Idiomarina loihiensis L2TR: one gene and its partner. The protein of the gene in region 2 interacts with the protein of the main gene of each other region in a pairwise test. Links are inferred from orthologs where the notes say so. Each region holds a gene or a part of one and is shown on either strand. Other genes may lie near its edges.

Region 1 (8,397 bases), 110 kb from region 2 along the record:
TCAACACAAAGGTCGCAGCCGGTGCATTCATGTTCGATAACCGTGTGCATTTGTTTCGCTGCACCTAAAATGGCATCGACCGGACAGGCTTGAATACATTTAGTACAACCAATGCATTCGTCCTCGCGGATAACAGCGACTTTTTTAACGTCTTCTTCGCCATGGGCATCATCCAGCGGCTTGGCTTCTACGCCCATTAAATCGGCTAACTGCTTTATGGTCGCTTCGCCACCCGGCGGACATTTGTTAATGTCGTCACCGTCGGCAATGGCTTGTGCGTAGGGTCGGCAACCGGGGTAACCGCATTGACCACATTGTGTTTGTGGCAGAATTTCATCAATTTGGTCGACAATAGGATCGCTTTCGACGCGGAACTTAACCGCGGCAAAGCCAAGAATCACTCCGAATATCAGCGCTAATATACCCAGCGCGATAACTGCTCCGAATAAACTCATTAAGCGCTCACCAATCCGCTAAAGCCCATAAAGGCAAGAGACATAAGCCCTGCGGTTATCATCGCAATAGCTGAACCTTTAAACGCTACCGGCACGTCGGCGGCAGCTAAGCGCTCACGCAGAGCTGAGAACAAAATAAGTACCAGCGAGAAACCAATAGCGGCTCCCAAGCCATAAACAATGGACTGCACAAAGTTGTGTTGCTCGTTGACGTTAAGCAAAGCCACACCTAATACAGCACAGTTGGTGGTAATAAGTGGCAGGAAAATACCCAGTAACCGATACAGCGTAGGACTGGTTTTGTGTACCACCATTTCTGTAAATTGTACGACCACAGCAATAACCAGAATAAAACTGAGCGTTTGCAGCGACATTAAGTCGAGCGGCTCAAGTAGGTATTGGTTAACCAGGTAGCTACAGACCGAGGCCAGGGTCAGCACAAAGGTGGTCGCTGCTGACATGCCTATTGCCGTGTCCAGCTTGCCGGAAACGCCCATAAAGGGGCATAAACCCAGAAACTTCACCAGTACAAAGTTATTAACCAGCACGGTGCCTATCAGTAGCAGTAAGTAATCGGTCATTTACCTTTCCGGATACTGTGTTTAACAAAGACCGCATATTATCGGTGTTTTGGCCGCCATAAACAACAGACAGAGGGCATGTGTTTTGGAGAAAATTTGTGCATTGTCATACTTTCTTCACGAAACTGCTCATTTAGTGTCATAAAGGCTAGGCAAGGTAGCTACAACTGAAGCCAAAATGGGTTTTAAACCACATGGTACTAATCAGTTATTTACAACGTTTTGATCGCTATTGCTATTGTTTATTTTCTGGTTTGCGGGCTAAGGATTTGCCCGGACAGATTGCACTGCTGACGTCGCGCAGTGGTGACGGTTACGGTTACCTGGTTATTGCATTAATGGCCTGGCTTCTGGACGAATCCGGCGACGACTATTTTGCCCACCTGTTACTTGCCTTTGCTTTTGAGCTACCGGTTTACTGGATAATGAAAAACAGTTTTCGGCGCCAGCGACCCAGTGAGTTAAATTTATCCTTTGCCGCTTTGGTTGTCGCCAGTGATAAATTCAGTTTTCCCTCTGGCCATACCGCAGCTGCGGTTCTGTTTTCTACAGTAACCTATCAGTACTACCCAAATCTTGGCTTAGTCTGTTTTGGCTGGGCTGCCGCCATTGGTGCCTCCCGAGTTGTGGTTGGTGTCCATTACCCCAGCGATATTGTTGCCGGCGCTTCGCTGGCTATTGTCGTATCGGAGTTCGTTATATGAAAATTCTTTATGGTATACAGGGCACGGGTAATGGTCACCTGAGTCGCTGTCACACCATGGCAAAGTCTCTTGCAAAATATAATGTTGATATTGATTACCTGATATCGGGGCGTGATGTTGCCGGCTTATTCGATATGGACGTTTTCGGCGATTATCAGTGGCAGCAGGGTTTGTCTTTTGTCACTGAAAAAGGGCGGTTACGAAGACGTAAGACGTTGCTGAACAACGACTGGAGTCAGTTTTGGCAGGATGTAAAAAAGTTACCGGTAAAAAATTACGATTTAGTGATCACAGATTATGAACCCGTAACCGCCTGGGCGGCTAAGAAAGCCGGAGTACGCTGTATTGGCTTGGGTCGTCAGTATGCGTTTCAAGAGCCTGAATTGTTCCGGCGTTTGTCCTGGTGGCAGAAAAAGCTGATATCTTCATTTGCGCCCTGTTCAGAGCCTGTCGGTATGCACTGGCTTTCAACCGGTAATGCGATTCCCCCTGTGGTCAGGCATGAAGAAAATAACTGTGGTGGCTTAATGCAACGTGTGGTTGTGTATTTACCCTTTGAAGACCCACGGCATGTGATTGAACAATTGCAGCCTTTAGATAATTACGAGTTTTCTTTTTTTCATCCTTTGGCAAAGCGCGAATCTTTAGGTCATATTGAGTGTTACCCTCCCTCGAGAGCGGAGTTTGCCGCTCACTTCAATAAGGCGTCGGCTATTTTGTCTAATGCGGGGTTTGAAACCAGTTGCGAGGCTCTGAGTCAGGGCAAAGCGCTTGCAGTAAAACCTTTGACCGGTCAGTTTGAGCAAAAATGGAATGCGCAGATACTGCAGGAGCAGGGGTTGGCGCATGTCCTTAAGCGAATCGACAGTGTGTCAATTGATAGCTGGTTAACCCAACGTAATCCGCAACGGTTATATTGGCCTAGTGTTGCAGATGAATTAGCTCAGTGGATATCTAAAGGCGCTGAGCAGCCGGTTACTGAACTGAGTGCAGGGCTGTGGTCCAGAAACGAAAAAACCGCCGTATAGGCGGTTCTCTCTAAATGTGGCTCCCCAGGTTGGATTCGAACCAACGACACATGGATTAACAGTCCACCGCTCTAACCAACTGAGCTACTGGGGAATTGAACAGGTTGGATGTTGCTTGGCTCCCCAGGTTGGATTCGAACCAACGACACATGGATTAACAGTCCACCGCTCTAACCAACTGAGCTACTGGGGAACAACATTCAACGGCTGCGAATATTAAAGCTCATACGCAGGGGTGTCAACTATTCTGCGAAGGTTTTTAAAGGAAAACGGTTCGGTTGTCGAAAAAGTCGACAAAATAGCTTTTTTAATCATATTAGCGCTAAAACATACGCCAATCGCTGTCGATGACAATGTCAAGTAACTGTAAAATATTCATCTATAACATAAGTGCTATGTTTATCGCTGATCTCATTATCCACAGATATCTGAATGTCGCAGTAGATAACGGCTACATGATCTTATCCACGGAATCTGTGGATAACCTTGTGTTTAACTCTGTTAAGTCGTAAGACTCATGCGGGTTTGAAGGCATTTTTAGGTCTGGTTAAAAAATAACGCAGTGATTTAATTTCTATAAAATACAATGGGTTATGTTATTTTGATGAATAAACACTCATGTTGGTGATTACGTCACCAACCAATGCCTGAAGAATCAGCAACTTGTGTATTTCTTAGTGAATTTGACTAAAAAACGCGCCAAAAAATCTTTCTAAAAATAAGTTGATCGGGCTTGACATTGCTTAAATTGATCGGGATCTGATTGACTTTATCTGAGGTCAACTTTTAGTAATTTGTAATAAAACTATCAAAATAGAAAAGGGCAATATTGGCGTGATTTGAGCTGGAATGACTGTTCAATTAATAGGGTTTTGGTGCTCATTCAGGAAAATGGCGCCAAAACCTTTATTTTATAAACTTTCTGAGAAGTCTTTAATTCTCTTAACCGCTTCTTTTAATACATCCATGCTGGTCGCAAAGGACAGGCGGCAATAACCATCGGTACCGAAAGCTGAGCCCGGCACTAGGGCCACGTTTGCTTCGGTAAGTAGTTTTTCGCAAAGTTCAACGTCACTGCTGACCTTAGCTTTAGCCATTAGTTCGTCAACCTGTGCGAACGCGTAGAAGGTACCGTCACCGGGCACACAGTTAACGCCGTCGATACTATTTAAGGCATCTACCAGGTAGTCGTGACGCTCTTTAAATGCACTTACCATTGTGTCAATGCAGCTCTGGTCACCATTTAATGCCGCCGCCGCTGCATACTGACTGATGCTGGTTGGATTTGAAGTACTTTGTGACTGCATTTTTTTCATGGCTGCAATAATAGGTTTAGGTCCGGCAGCATAACCGATACGCCAGCCTGTCATTGCATAAGCTTTGGATACTCCGGTCAGGATAACGGTGCGATCTTTAAGATCCGGAGCCACCATAGGGAAGTTAGCAAAAGCCGAATCACTCCAGAGGATATGTTCATACATATCATCAGTGGCGATAAGTACCTTTGGATAGTCACGCAATACTTCAGCCAAAGCTTTTAGTTCGTCTGCTGTGTATGCCGTTCCCGCCGGGTTAGACGGGCTATTAATGAACATTAACCGGGTTTTATCGGTCAAGGCTTCGCGCAGTTGTTCTGGTGTGATCTTAAAACGCTGATCAATACCGGCTTTAACAATAACGGGCTCTGCGCCAACTAGTTTGGTCATATCCGGATAAGAAACCCAATAAGGTGCGGGGATAATGACTTCATCACCCGGGTTTAACCAGGCACTGAGCAAATTAAAAATACTGTGTTTGCCGCCGGCAGAGACAATAATTTCTTTGCGCTCGTAGCTCAGGTTATTGTCGCGCTGCAGCTTTTTAATGACTGCATCTTTTAGCTCGTCGATGCCATCAACTGCAGTATATTTTGTTTTACCATCGCGAATCGCCTGAATAGCCGCTTCTTTGATAAAATCTGGTGTATCAAAATCTGGCTCGCCGACGCCCAGACCAATAACATCTTTGCCTTGTTGGCGTAATTCATTGGCTTTTTGAGTAACCGCCAGAGTCGGCGATGGTTGAATCGCATTGATACGATCAGAGAGTTGATAATCCACGTTCAGATCCTGTTTTTCGCAAGGGTTGAAATGCCCATTACTATACGGATCGCAGTGGCTAAAGTCTATTCTCCGTAGCCACAAAGCACAGTCTCATGTACACTATTCGGCTATCGAACTGAGGAGGGATTGAATGGCAGCTGCCGACGCATCAAGAAGTCTTATCAGCGCGCCGGTAGGACAAAAACTCTGGGAAATGACCTGGCCGGTTATTTTCGGTGTGGCTACTCTCATTAGCTTCAATGTTGTCGATACCTTCTTTATCAGTATGCTCGGAACAGACCCTCTTGCGGCTGTCAGCTTTACCTTTCCCGTTACTTTCACCGTTATAAGCCTGGCCATAGGTTTAGGCATAGGCACTTCTGCCGTCATTGCCCGTAAATACGGCTCCGACAGGCCGGAAGAGGCTCATTTTGACGGTTTTTCTGCGCTTTCAGTATCCGCCATACTAGTTGCTGCATTGGCGCTTATTGGCTACCTGCTGATGGATCCGGTTTTCAGTTTATTGCAGGCACAGGAACGGCTAATGCCATTGATACGGGAGTATATGACGCTCTGGTATCTGGGCTGCGTGATGTTGGTTACGCCTATGGTTGGGAATGCGGTTCTGCGAGCCGCCGGTGACACACGAACACCATCGCTTATTATGGCTTCCGGTGGGTTGGCGAACGCCATTTTCGATCCAATTTTAATTTTTGGGCTAGGGCCTATTCCTGCCATGGGCATTGAAGGTGCTGCTCTTGCTAGTGTTATTTCCTGGTTTAGTGGTGTCTTTTTAGTGTTTTGGTTGCTGCGCAGAAACAAGCTGGTTTCTTCTAAACCGCCGGCCGGACGACCTTTTTTTCAGGCATGGGTTAAGTCAGCCCGCGGTATTTTAAAAATAGGTATGCCGGCAGCCAGCGCCAATATGCTGACGCCATTAGCTATGTCAGTGATGACTGCTATTGTCGCATCTTATGGAGCTCCAGCCGTGGCAGCGTTCGGTGTCGGGTCCCGACTGGAGTCACTGGCCAGCGTCATTATACTGGCGTTGTCTATGTCGTTGCCGCCATTAATTAGCCAGAACTACGGCGCGGATCGTATTGATCGGGTGAAAGAAGCCTATCGAACCGCGTTAAAAGCCGTGCTGGCCATTCAGGCGATCATTTATTTACTGATGCTGGTAACCGCACACTGGATAGCTCAGGTATTTGCCGAAGAGCAGGCGGTTGCCGACATTGTTAAGCTCTTTATTTATATTATGCCGTTGGGTTACGGGTTGCAGGGCATTATTATACTGACCAATTCCAGCTTTAATGCTGTGCACCGGCCAATGAACGCGTTGTGGTTAAGTATCATTCGGTTATTTGTTTTATTCGTACCGCTCTCTTATTTGGGGAGTGTACTCGCTGACTTAACCGGTTTATTCATTGGCGGGGTGGTCGCTAATCTGTTTACTGCTGTTATTGCGTATTGGTGGTTTTCACGCGAGTTGAGGAGAGAACGTGGCTAAGAAATTTGAACTGGTTTCTAAATACAAGCCGGCGGGTGACCAGCCCAAAGCCATTGAGTCGCTGCTCGATAATCTGGACGCCGGTCTGGCGCATCAGGTGCTGTTGGGGGTAACTGGTTCAGGTAAAACCTTTACTATGGCGAATGTCATTGAACGTTCGCAGCGTCCTACCTTGATACTGGCACACAATAAAACCCTGGCAGCGCAGCTTTATGGTGAGATGAAAGAGTATTTCCCCAATAACGCGGTGGAATACTTTGTCTCTTACTATGACTACTATCAGCCTGAAGCTTATGTGCCGACAACCGATACTTTCATTGAGAAAGACGCCTCAATTAACGACCACATAGAGCAAATGCGCTTGTCAGCTACCAAAGCTCTGATGGAACGCCGTGATGTGGTTCTGGTTGCGTCGGTATCAGCCATCTACGGTCTGGGTGATCCCGAGTCTTACATGAAAATGATGTTGCATTTGCGTCGTGGCGACATTATCGATCAGCGCGACGTTCTGCGGCGTTTGGCTCAGTTGCAGTATAAGCGAAACGACGCAGCCTTCGAGCGCGGTACTTACCGGGTTCGTGGCGATGTGATAGATATCTTTCCGGCGGAGTCGGAAGAAATAGCGGTGCGTCTGGAGCTGTTTGACAGCGAAGTTGATCGGATTAGCTTTTTTGAACCTTTAACCGGACAGATTACGGAAAAAGACGTTGCGCGCGCCACTATTTATCCGAAAACGCATTATGTAACACCGCGGGAAGTGCTGGTTAAAGCCATTGAAAAGATAAAAGATGAACTGAAAGATCGTCGCGATATTCTGCTTAAGCAAAATAAACTCATAGAAGAGCAGCGGATTAATCAGCGTACGCAGTTTGATATTGAAATGATGCTGGAGCTTGGCTATTGCTCGGGCATTGAAAACTACTCACGCTATTTATCCGGTCGTGCGCCGGGCGAGCCGCCACCAACCTTAATGGACTACTTACCGGATAACGCACTGCTTATCATTGATGAGTCACACGTTACTGTGTCGCAGATTGGCGCTATGTATAAAGGCGACCGCTCGCGTAAAGAAAATCTGGTGGAATACGGTTTCCGTTTACCGTCAGCACTGGATAACCGGCCGCTTAAATTTGATGAGTTTGAGGCTATAGCGCCACAAACCCTGTATGTGTCAGCGACACCGGGCAAGTATGAATTAGAGCGCAGTGGTAATGAAGTGGTTGAGCAGGTTGTCAGGCCGACAGGATTGATTGATCCGCAGATAGAAGTGCGTCCGGTTGCCACCCAGGTGGATGATTTAATGTCTGAAATACGCTTGCGGACAGAGGTCGGCGAGCGGGTGCTGGCGACAACTTTGACCAAAAAGATGTCGGAAGATTTAGCCGACTATCTGGATGAACACGGCATAAAGGTGCGTTATCTGCATTCAGACATTGATACCGTTGAACGTATGGAGATTATCCGCGATTTGCGTCTGGGTAAGTTTGATGTGCTGGTCGGTATTAACTTGCTGCGGGAAGGTCTGGATATGCCGGAAGTGTCGCTGGTCGCGATATTAGATGCGGATAAAGAAGGCTTTCTGCGCTCCGATCGTTCGTTAATTCAGACGATTGGTCGTGCGGCACGTAACGTTAACGGCCGCGCCATTTTATACGCCGACCGTATTACCGGCTCTATGCAACGCGCTATGGATGAAACAGACCGTCGCCGCGAGAAGCAAATTGCTTACAACAAAGAGCACGGTATTACCCCGCAGGGACTGAATAAAGACATTACCGACGTGATGGACTTGGGGCAGGGGTCAGCTAAAGCTCGTAAGAGTAAAGCTGAAAAAGCGCTGGCAGAAGTGGCCTCCGGGTATGATGCCCGCACGGTAGTGGTTAAAGACGCGAAAGCGGTGATGAAAGAAATCGACGCTAAAGAGAAAGAGATGTACAAAGCGGCGCAGAACCTTGAGTTTGAACAAGCAGGTAAACTGCGCGATGAAGTCGCTGAACTGCGCGAACAACTTAAACGAGCGGTTTAAAGATAAATACCC
Region 2 (4,015 bases):
ACCTGCCACGCACCTAAATCAGAAAAGATTTTCTCTGTCAGTTCCTGACTCTTGGTGGTCAGTCGCTGCACTTCCTCTTCTAAGTTAAGATCCAGTTGCCCGCGGTTGCCAACAGACTTCAGTTCTTCGATTTGCGCTTCAAGTTCCGCAATAGGTTGTTCAAAATCCAGAAAATTAAGGCTCATTCGCTGTCATTTCCTTTAAAATTCAAGTGAAACTTGCTGAGTTCCCAGCAAATTCTGTAATTCGTATATTAATTCATCAGACGGATTCACATACCATTGTGCGCCAACATTTAACGTGGCTTCAACGCGTTCCGACTGATACCGCATTTTTATCGGACAAGTCCCTTCAGCAAAGGGCTGTAATAGCTTTTCCAGTTTTCCGGCAAGACCTTTAGCAAGCTGCTCATCCGTTACTGTAATTGCTAAATGCCGGAGATAAGTTTCCCGAGCCTGCTCAATTGCCATCACTTCTCTGGCAGTCATTGTATTGCTATTACTGAAGTTATCAAATCTGACCTCACCTTTTATCCACAAAATTCGGTCTTTTTCGAGCAATTCCTGATAACTTTCGTATTCGTTACTAAATAAGCGTACATCCATGCGCGCTGTTTTGTCATCTAAAGTCACTATAGCAAAACGCTGACCTCTTTTATTGGTCAGTACTCTCACATCAATCACCAGCCCGGCAATAGCAATACTCTCATCTTTACGGGTAGGAGTAACATTGGACAATGTACTATTAATGTAATGTTTGAGCTCTGCACGAAAACGGTTAATGGGGTGACCAGTCAAATAAAGACCGAGGGTATCGCGCTCTCCTTCCAACCAGACCGCTTCCGACCATTTACGTACGCTGACAAACTCCTGTTCAACCGCTTCAGGTTCGGTGGTAAGTACCCCAAACATATCCGACTGACCAATTTTTTCCGCATTCAAATGCTGTTCGGCCTGACGAATGGCTTTTTCCAGCGTCGCCATTAATGAAGCACGGTGAGGTCCTAAGTTGTCCATTGCGCCAGCACGAATTAAGCGCTGCAGAATGCGCTTATTCATTCGCTTCAGATCAACCCGGCAACAGAAGTCGAATAAATCCCGGAACGGCCCGCCTTCTTGCCGGGCTTTAATAATAGACTCAATTGGCGCTTCACCCACACCTTTTATTGCGCCTATACCGTACACCACTCGTTGCTGTTCATCGACGGTAAACTTATATTCGCCTTTGTTTACGTCCGGAGGCAGCAAGTCCAGTCCCATGCGTTCACATTCGTCCGCCAAAGTGACAATTTTGTCGGTATTATCCATATCGGCGGACATCACCGCAGCCATAAACTCTGCCGGGAAGTGGGTTTTCATCCATAAAGTCTGGTATGAAACTAAAGCGTAGGCAGCCGAGTGCGACTTGTTAAAGCCATAACCGGCAAATTTCTCTACCAAGTCGAAGATTTTCGTCGCCAGTTCAGGGTCAATATTATTTTGCGCCGCACCCTTAGCAAAAATTTCTCGTTGCTTAGCCATTTCCTCGGGCTTTTTCTTACCCATTGCACGGCGTAACAAATCTGCGCCACCCAAAGTGTAGCCAGCCAGAACCTGGGCAATTTGCATGACCTGTTCCTGGTAGAGGATGACACCGTAAGTCGGCTCTAGTATGGGCTGCAAACTCTCATGCTGATACTCAGCATCGGGGTACGAAATTTCTTCCCTGCCGTGCTTCCGGTCAATAAAGTTATCAACCATGCCAGACTGCAGTGGCCCCGGCCGGAATAGCGCCACCAGGGCGATAATGTCTTCGAAAGAGTCTGGCAAAAGCTTTTTAATAAGCTCTTTCATGCCACGCGACTCTAACTGAAACACCGCCGTTGTTTCGGCTTTTTTCAACAGTTTAAAACACGCCGGATCAGTTAAATCAATCGACGTAATATCAATAGGATCTTTACCGCTCTTAGCATGCCGGCGGTTCACCATATCAACCGCCCACTGAATAATGGTCAGCGTTCTCAAACCCAAAAAGTCGAACTTAACCAGACCTGCCGACTCAACATCGTCTTTATCAAACTGAGTGACCGGGTTGTTACCTTCATCATCGCAATACAGTGGCGAGAAGTCGGTTATTTTGGTTGGAGAAATAACCACGCCACCAGCGTGTTTACCAGCATTACGAGTCACGCCTTCAAGAATACGAGCCATATCAATAATGGCCTTAACTTCTTCATCCTGGTCGTACGCGGCGCCAAGCTGGGGCTCAATTTCAAAGGCTTTGGCCAGAGTCATGCCCGGATCGCCCGGTATTAACTTGGAAATTCGGTCGACAAAACCATAGGGATGAGCCAGTACCCGTCCGACATCGCGTATCGCAGCCTTAGCCGCCATAGTACCGAAGGTAATAATTTGCGAAACCGCTTCACGACCATACAGGTCAGCAACGTGATCGATAACTTCATCCCGACGATCCATACAGAAGTCGACATCGAAATCTGGCATAGAAACCCGTTCAGGGTTAAGGAATCGCTCAAAAAGTAAGTCAAATTCAAGCGGATCCAAATCTGTTATTTTAAGTGCATAAGCCACCAGAGAGCCTGCACCTGAACCGCGCCCCGGGCCTACGGGTATGCCGTTATCTTTACTCCACTGAATGAACTCCATAACGATAAGGAAATACCCGGGGAAGCCCATATCGTTTATAACACCAAGCTCGCGCTTAAGTCGTTCGTCGTATTCTGGTCGTTTCTGCTCTCGCTCTTCCGCGTCAGGAAACAAAAACTCTAAACGTTCTTCCAGCCCTTCTTCCGAAACCTTAATTAAGAACTCTTCAGTCGTCAGGTCGCCAGTGGGAAACTTAGGCAGGAAGTATTCGCCCAAACGCACAGTGACATTACAGCGCTTGGCTATTTCAACAGTATTTTCTATTGCTTCAGGAATGTCAGAAAACAACTCACTCATTTCTTCGCTGGAGCGCAAATATTGTTGTGGTGAATATTTTTTCGGCCGACGTTTATCTTCCAACTGGTACCCGTCGTGAATAGCCACACGAATTTCGTGAGCATCAAAGTCTTCTTCTTTCAGGAAAACCACTTCATTAGTAGCGACAACGGGTAGGCCTGTTTCCCCGGCTAAAGCCACCGCTTTATGTAAATAGTTTTCTTCCTGAGGCCGGCCGGTGCGCACAAGCTCAAGATAATAGCGGTCAGGAAAATATTGCTGGTAGAAATCGAGGGCAGCATCCAGCTGGCTGTCATGGCCTTTAATTAGAGCCTGTCCTACATCACCCTGACGGCTTCCGGACAACAAAATAATGCCCTCGTTATGCTCCTTCAGCCAGTCTTTATCGATAACCGGCTTGCCTTTAATATTACCGCGCAAATAAGCTTTTGAAATAAGCTGAGTTATCTGCTGATAACCTTCATTATCCATTGCCAGTGCGGTCAGGCGGAAAATTTCAGATTCAGGATAGTCAGCCTGCACCCAGAAATCGCACCCTATTAAAGGCTTTAAGCCCAATTGGTGCGCTTTTCCATAGTAGCGAACCAGACCACAAAAGTTCATTTGGTCGGTAATGGCTAAAGCAGGCATACCCGCTTCAGCAACAGCCTCACAAATTGGACCAACTTTCGCCAGCCCATCTATCATGGAAAAGTCGCTATGAACTCTTAAGTGAACAAAATTTGGTGCAGTCATTTTACGGATACAGTCTGGCTTTTTTCATTATCATTTTAGGGTCGTTATTGTGCCTTAAGCAGCCTCTGAAGTATATCGTCAGTGTAACTTCAGTCGCGGTTTTACAACATGGTTAAGTTTGTCCACCATTAACAACAAAAACATCTTCCACCAGCCGTGTAAGGCTCTCTGGTGCATACGATATAAACTGGCGTACGCCCAACGCGCTAAAGTGCCTTCAAGCGACATTGACAGACTTTTACTTTGCATTAAATTACCCACCGCCGAAAAACGACTCAGTGAGACGAGTGAACCCCGGTCTTTATATTTGAAGGCTTTTGCCGGTTTGTTGCGGTACT

The links.
Region 1: the proteins of dnaE (region 2) and IL_RS09190 interact in binary tests that used the Escherichia coli proteins (3 or more experiments, as listed by UniProt). The link is inferred for Idiomarina loihiensis L2TR from one-to-one orthologs.

What each region holds. Positions count from the first base shown.
Region 1 is NC_006512.1:1,922,580-1,930,976, reverse strand. Bases 2,774-5,618 are described here. They hold IL_RS09190 (pyridoxal phosphate-dependent aminotransferase), read right to left. Parts: upstream 4,868-5,618; coding sequence 3,680-4,867; downstream 2,774-3,679. Other genes in these bases: IL_RS09185 (MATE family efflux transporter), read left to right, coding at 5,001-5,618. In the rest of the region: electron transport complex subunit RsxB, read right to left, coding at 1-455; electron transport complex subunit RsxA, read right to left, coding at 455-1,036; IL_RS09210 (phosphatase PAP2 family protein), read left to right, coding at 1,231-1,740; IL_RS09205 (glycosyltransferase family protein), read left to right, coding at 1,737-2,768; more of IL_RS09185, read left to right, coding at 5,619-6,359; excinuclease ABC subunit UvrB, read left to right, coding at 6,352-8,385. UniProt on the Escherichia coli protein: Shows aminotransferase activity with methionine and histidine as substrates, and to a lesser extent also with phenylalanine.
Region 2 is NC_006512.1:1,812,467-1,816,481, forward strand. It holds dnaE (DNA polymerase III subunit alpha), read right to left. Parts: upstream 3,678-4,015; coding sequence 201-3,677; downstream 1-200. Other genes in the region: accA (acetyl-CoA carboxylase carboxyl transferase subunit alpha), read right to left, coding at 1-185; IL_RS08635 (NAD(P)/FAD-dependent oxidoreductase), read right to left, coding at 3,756-4,015. UniProt on the Escherichia coli protein: DNA polymerase III is a complex, multichain enzyme responsible for most of the replicative synthesis in bacteria. This DNA polymerase also exhibits 3' to 5' exonuclease activity. The alpha chain is the DNA polymerase catalytic subunit.